DNA from 3 places in the Klebsiella sp. M041 genome. Region 3 is predicted to be linked to each of the others. Evidence: predicted binding sites of a transcription regulator. Region 3 holds the regulator's gene; each other region holds the start of a gene.

Region 1 (2,274 bases), on a different contig from region 3:
GCTAATCAGCTCCCGCGTCGGCTTGATAAAGCGCGTCTCCAGAAACTCGTCAGGCTGATGGGCCTGATTGATCGAGCCCGGGCCGAGAACCAGCGTTGGGCACAGCGTCTGGATAAACGGCGCTTCGGTACAGTAGTTCACCACGTCGGTCTGGGCGCCAAGCAGTTTCTCAACCACCTGCACCAGCTTATGGTCCGGCGGGCACTCGTAGCCGGGGATCGGCGGATGCAGCTCCGAGACCGTCAGGCGGCCCGGCCAGCGTTCGCTGACCGGGGCCAGCGCCTCGTCCAGCAGACCATTGAGGTCGTTGAGGGTCATCCCCGGCAACGGGCGGATGTCCATATGCAGTTCACAGCAGGCGCAGATACGGTTTGAGGCATCGCCGCCATGGATGGCGCCGAGGTTGAGGGTCGGGTAAGGGACCGTGAACGCCTCGAAGTGGTAGCGCTCTTTTAGCAAATCGCGCAGCTGCATAATCCGACCGATGGCGTCGTGCATCAGCTCGATCGCGTTGACCCCGCGCGCCGGATCGCTGGAGTGGCCGGACTGGCCCTGAATACGGATCGCGTTGGACATATGTCCTTTATGGGCGCGGATCGGCTGCAGGGAGGTGGGCTCGCCGATGATGGCGCAGTCGGGGCGCAGCCGGGTGGTTTCGGCAAAATAGCGCGCGCCGGCCATGCTGGTCTCTTCGTCGGCGGTGGCCAGAATATACAGCGGTTTTTTCAGCGTGGTGACGTCGACATCGCGCAGGGCGTCGAGAATAAAGGCGAAGAAGCCTTTCATATCGGCCGTGCCGAGGCCGTAGAGCTTGTTATCGTGTTCGGTAAGGGTGAACGGATCGCGCGTCCAGCGGCCGTCATCGAACGGCACGGTATCGGTATGCCCGGCGAGAAGCAGGCCGCCGGCGCCGTGTCCGGTGCTGGCCAGCAGGTTGAATTTATGGCGCGTATCCGGCACCGGCTGTACCTCGACATTAAAGCCGAGATCGCGGAACCAGCCGGCCAGCAAATTGATTAAAGACTCATTGCTCTGATCGAGAGCCTCTTCGGTCGCGCTGATGGACGGTGTGGCGATCAACGCGCGGTAAATCTCGATAAAGGGCGGTAAATTGTTTTTCATTGTTGACACACCTTGGGTCGTGATAGTATCAATATTCATGCATTTATTGTGAATAAAAATACAATATCGTTGAGCGTAAGAAAACCCATCGAATGTAAGGAGATGCGCTTCCAATGTTAAATACGCTGATTGTGGGTGCCAGTGGTTATGCCGGCGCAGAGCTGGTGACCTATATCAATCGTCATCCGCATATGAACATAACCGCTTTGACGGTCTCCGCGCAAAGCAATGATGCGGGAAAATTAATTTCCGACCTGCATCCGCAGCTCAAAGGCATTGTCGATATGCCGCTGCAGCCGATGTCCGATATCAGCGAATTCAGCGCTGGCGTGGACGTGGTGTTTCTCGCCACCGCGCACGAAGTGAGTCACGATCTGGCGCCGCAGTTCCTTGCCGCCGGCTGCGTGGTGTTCGATCTCTCCGGTGCCTTCCGCGTTAACGATGGGGCGTTCTACGAAAAATATTATGGTTTCACTCATCAGCATCCCGACCTGCTCAAACAGGCGGTGTATGGGCTGGCGGAGTGGAGCGCGGATGCGCTTAAAGAAGCGCAGTTAATCGCGGTGCCTGGCTGCTACCCGACGGCGGCGCAGCTGTCGCTGAAGCCGCTGATTGATGCCAGTCTGCTGGATCTCAACCAGTGGCCAGTGATCAACGCCACCAGCGGGGTGAGCGGCGCGGGACGCAAAGCCGCGATCGGCAACAGCTTCTGTGAAGTCAGCCTGCAGCCATACGGCATCTTTAACCATCGTCATCAGCCGGAGATTGCCAGCCACCTCGGAGCGAAGGTGATTTTTACCCCGCATCTGGGTAATTTTAAGCGCGGCATTCTGGAAACCATTACCTGCCGCCTGAAGCCGGGCGTTGGCCATGCGCAGATCGCGGCGGTTTACCAGCAGGCTTACGCCGATAAACCGCTGGTACGTTTATATGATAAAGGCGTGCCCGCATTGAAAAGCGTCGAAGGTCTGCCATTCTGTGATATCGGTTTTGCCGTGCAGGACGACCATCTCATCGTCGTCGCGGCAGAAGATAACCTGCTGAAAGGCGCCGCAGCGCAGGCGGTGCAGTGCGCGAATATTCGTTTCGGCTTCGCTGAGACGCAGTCTCTTATTTAAGGTGTGATGATGAACCCATTAATTATCAAACTCG
Region 2 (2,274 bases), on a different contig from region 3:
CGAAGTACGCTTTAATCCCGGCAAGGATCGACTCGGCCACCTCCTGCTGGAATTTGGCCGTTTTCAGCTTCCGCTCCTCTTCCACGTTACTGATAAACGCCGTCTCCACCAGAATGGAGGGGATATCGGGCGCCTTGAGCACCGCAAAGCCCGCCTGCTCTACCCGATTTTTGTGCAGATTATTGATGTTACCCATTTTCTCCAGCACCGCCTTACCAAATTTGAGGCTGTCGGCGATGGTGAGGGACTGCACCATATCGAACATGGTGTGGTCGACATAGCGATCGCCGCTCTTGCTGACCCCACCGATCAGATCCGAGGCGTTCTGCGTCTGGGCGAGATATTTTGCCGCGGTACTGGTGGCTCCCTTGGTGGAGAGCGCAAACACCGAGGAGCCGCTGGGCTGGCGGCTGGTAAAGGCGTCGGCGTGAATCGATACGAACAGGTCGGCGCGCTGCTTCTGCGCCTTGGCGACACGCACCTTCAACGGGATAAACACGTCTTCGTTGCGGGTCATATAGGCCTTCATATTGCCTTCTTTGTCGATCAGCGCCCGCAGGCGACGGGCAATCTGCAGCACCACGTCTTTCTCGCGGGTGCGATACTTGCCCACAGCGCCCGAATCTTCGCCGCCGTGGCCGGGATCGAGCATAATGACAATCGGCCGATCGCGCCCGGCTTTGCCCGGCTGCGGCCCGCTTTGCGCCGGCGGTACCTGACGCTGCAGATCGCCTTTGTTGTAATCCTCAAGCAGCGCCAGCAGCGGATCCTGCACATCGGTGGCGTTGGCGGGGTAAAGATCCATCACCAGACGCTCTTTAAAGCCGGCCACCGGCGCGAGGGCAAACAGCTGCGGCTTAACGTTCTGCTTGAGCTCGAAGACCATGCGCACGGTTTGCGGATCAAACTGGCCCACGCGGGCGGACTTAATAAAGGGATCGTCATCGCGGATCTGCCCTCCCATGCCTTTCAGCACCGAGTTCAGATTAACCCCTTCCAGATCCACCACCACCCGTTCCGGATTACTGAGGGCAAACTGCCGGTATTTCAGCACATGATTCGATTCCACCGTGACGCGCGTGTAGGTCGATGCTGGCCAGACGCGAACGGCAACCACCCGCGCGGCGGCGGCCAGCCCAACGGGGCTCACGCTCATTAACCACATGGCGCCCGCGCCCTGCAGCAGACGGCGACGGCTTAATCCAGAGTTGTTTCCCGACATGCCACTCCCAAGCAATAAAACGCATTTATACCCAAAACAAACAGATTGACCAGAAACTTTAACGAAAGGCATATAACCTGTCATCTATAAAAGGGTAAACATTCATTGACACCCTGCTCCGGGTCACATGTTTTTCAGGGCTTAGCCTCAAATTGGGGCTTGCGTTTAACGGCAAAACAGAATAAAAATACAATAATTACGAATAATCATGCATTGAGGGTTTGTCATGGTGAAGGAACGTCGCACTGAACTGGTAGAAGGATTCCGCCATTCTGTTCCCTATATTAATGCCCATCGGGGAAAAACGTTTGTCATCATGCTGGGCGGCGAAGCCATTGAGCATGAAAATTTCTCAAATATTGTCAATGACATAGGGTTATTGCATAGCCTGGGCATTCGCCTGGTGGTGGTCTATGGCGCCCGCCCGCAGATTGACGCTAACCTCGCCGAGCACCATCACGAGCCGGTCTATCACAAGCAGACGCGAGTGACTGACGCCAAAACGCTGGAGCTGGTTAAGCAGGCGGCGGGGATGCTGCAGCTGGAGATCACCGCCCGCCTGTCGATGAGCCTCAACAACACCCCGCTGCAGGGAGCCCATATCAACGTCGTCAGCGGCAACTTTATCATTGCCCAGCCGCTGGGCGTTGATGACGGCGTTGATTATTGCCACAGCGGCCGCATTCGCCGCATTGACGAAGAGGCGATTCATCGCCAGCTCGACAGCGGCGCCATTGTGCTGATGGGGCCGGTCGCGGTGTCGGTCACCGGCGAAAGCTTTAACCTGACTTCGGAAGAGATCGCCACCCAGTTGGCCATCAAGCTGAAAGCAGAGAAAATGATCGGCTTCTGTTCTTCGCAAGGGGTTTACAACCAGGCCGGGGAAATTGTCTCCGAACTGTTCCCCAATGAAGCGCAGGCCCGCGTCGAAGAGCTCGAAGCGGACGAAGATTATAACTCCGGTACCGTGCGCTTCCTGCGCGGGGCCGTGAAGGCCTGCCGCAGCGGCGTGCGGCGCTGCCACCTGATCAGCTATCAGGAAAATGGCGCGC
Region 3 (2,274 bases):
GCGATGGCCACGGTGGTGTTCACCGGGTTGGTAATAATGCCGATACAGGCCTGCGGGCAGGTTTTGGCTATCTGCTGCACGAGGTTCTTAACGATACCCGCATTCACATTAAACAGGTCGGAACGATCCATGCCGGGCTTACGCGCTACGCCCGCGGAGATCAGCACCACATCAGCGCCTTCCAGCGCCGGGGTAGCATCTTCACCGGAAAATCCTTTAATTTTTACATCTGTGGGGATATGACTTAGATCTACCGCCACGCCCGGCGTAACCGGAGCGATGTCGTACAACGAGAGCTCTGAACCTGAAGGCAGTTGGGTCTTAAGTAGTAGGGCAAGCGCCTGGCCGATACCACCGGCAGCGCCAAGGACTGCAACTTTCATCCTAAACTCCTTATTATGGTTAATTTAGTCTTTCGTTATTCCGTCGCCTGGACCTTAATTCACAAGATGAACAATTACAATGATTATGGCTGAAGAATGCATTATTGTGCATAGCAATAGAACAGCGGCGCACTTTATGCTTCCTGACTGACCATCCAGCAAAGCGAAGTACCGGATCGACTATTGGTTACAATACACCCAGCCAGTTGCGCAAAACAACACCAACTCAATAACATTTCATTTACTTTTACATGCCTTTAAGCGTTGTGATGAGAACATGTTCCTTATACGGTTTTTTTGCTAAAATATGCCCCCTTCATAACATTATTGACCTATCCCCTCGCGGATTATTTGCATAAAAATTCACGGTTATGCATAATGATGTTGATTTTACCACCATAATCTGGGTGACTTATGCGAAGTTCGGCAAAACAAGAAGAACTGGTTAAAGCGTTTAAAGCGCTGCTTAAAGAAGAGAAATTCAGCTCGCAGGGAGAGATCGTCCAGGCGCTGCAGGAAGAAGGCTTCGAGAATATCAACCAATCGAAGGTTTCCCGCATGCTCACCAAATTTGGCGCGGTTCGTACCCGTAACGCCAAAATGGAAATGGTCTATTGCCTGCCTGCCGAGCTTGGCGTGCCGACCACCTCCAGCCCGCTGAAAAATCTGGTGCTGGATATCGATTATAACGATGCCGTCGTGGTGATTCACACCAGCCCCGGGGCAGCGCAGCTGATCGCCCGTCTTCTCGACTCGCTGGGCAAGGCGGAAGGTATTCTTGGCAGCATCGCCGGGGATGACACAATCTTCACCACGCCAGCGCGCGGTTTCACAGTAAAAGATTTGCACGACGCTATCCTGGTGCTGTTCGAACAGGAACTCTGAGCATTCCCCTCTGGCAACCGTCAGAGGGTGATTCCCCCTCTTCTCTCCCTCCCCCCTTTCAACTCAACAAAAATTTAACATTTTGTGTGATTTAGCCTGTCTATACGTTCTTTTACGTAAGGGAAACGCCTAAAACGCACGAAAGATCAAAATCGTATACCTTTATGATTTTATTAGAAATAAAACTTATCTCCGTCTGTGACGCGTCATTTTTAATTCTTATCGGTTATAAAAAGCGCAATTTATTGTAACTATTAACGCACAAAACAATTAGCATGGTATTAATATTTTTGGTGATTAGTGTATACTTGTTTTTGTGATGAGGGTCACGAAACAAAGACCCTCAACAAAAAGATTCGACGAGGTGAACATCATGAAAATCAAAACCACTGTAGCAGCTCTCAGCATCCTGTCCGTCATGTCGTTTGGCGCTTTCGCCGCTGATGTTATCAACAGCGAGCAAGCCCAGGGCCGCGAGGCCATCGGTACAGTTTCCGTCGGCGCGGTAGCCTCTTCCCCGATGGATATGCATGAAATGCTGAACAAAAAAGCGCAGGAAGAAGGGGCTTCTTCTTACCGCATTATCGAAGCCCGCACTGGCGACCACTGGCATGCCACTGCTGAGCTGTATAAATAAGTTTTAGATCGTCAACGATTAACCCGACAAAAATTCTCTACCGCGGCCCGGCCTCATTCATCGCCCCGCCGCGGCAAAACAAAGACTGGAGTAAAGATTATGAAACGCGCAATGATCATCGCATCCCTTGGCCTGGCTTCCCTTCTCTCTTTCGGCGCTAGCGCGGCCGTTCAGCAAGTGAACGCTGAGCAAGCCCAGAACCTGCAGTCCATGGGCACCATCTCGGTTTCCCAGGTAGGTAGTGCGCCAATGGACATGCGTCAGGAACTGGCCGCTAAAGCCGAGAAAGAAGGCGCCAGCAGCTACCGTATTATTGAAGCACGTACCGGCGATAGCTGGCACGCCACCGCTGAGCTGTACAAATAAACC

The links. Region 3 encodes ArgR, which controls arginine synthesis, uptake and breakdown. Its sites were predicted from a motif close to ANTGAATAAAAATACANT; they were not measured.
Region 1: argC (N-acetyl-gamma-glutamyl-phosphate reductase) is a predicted target of ArgR. The motif match lies at 1,170-1,187, and genes of this name have one in related genera.
Region 2: argA (amino-acid N-acetyltransferase) is a predicted target of ArgR. The motif match lies at 1,399-1,416, and genes of this name have one in related genera.

The regions. Positions count from the first base shown of each region.
Region 1 covers NZ_JCAXWU010000017.1:10,507-12,780, reverse strand. The annotation lists gene argE (acetylornithine deacetylase) at 1-1,122, opposite strand, end outside; gene argC (N-acetyl-gamma-glutamyl-phosphate reductase) at 1,236-2,240, shown strand; gene argB (acetylglutamate kinase) at 2,247-2,274, shown strand, end outside.
Region 2 covers NZ_JCAXWU010000020.1:58,499-60,772, reverse strand. The annotation lists gene amiC (N-acetylmuramoyl-L-alanine amidase AmiC) at 1-1,222, opposite strand, end outside; gene argA (amino-acid N-acetyltransferase) at 1,449-2,274, shown strand, end outside.
Region 3 covers NZ_JCAXWU010000013.1:143,177-145,450, forward strand. The annotation lists gene mdh (malate dehydrogenase) at 1-383, opposite strand, end outside; gene argR (transcriptional regulator ArgR) at 798-1,268, shown strand; gene yhcN (peroxide/acid stress response protein YhcN) at 1,642-1,905, shown strand; gene yhcN-B (DUF1471 family stress response protein YhcN-B) at 2,005-2,271, shown strand.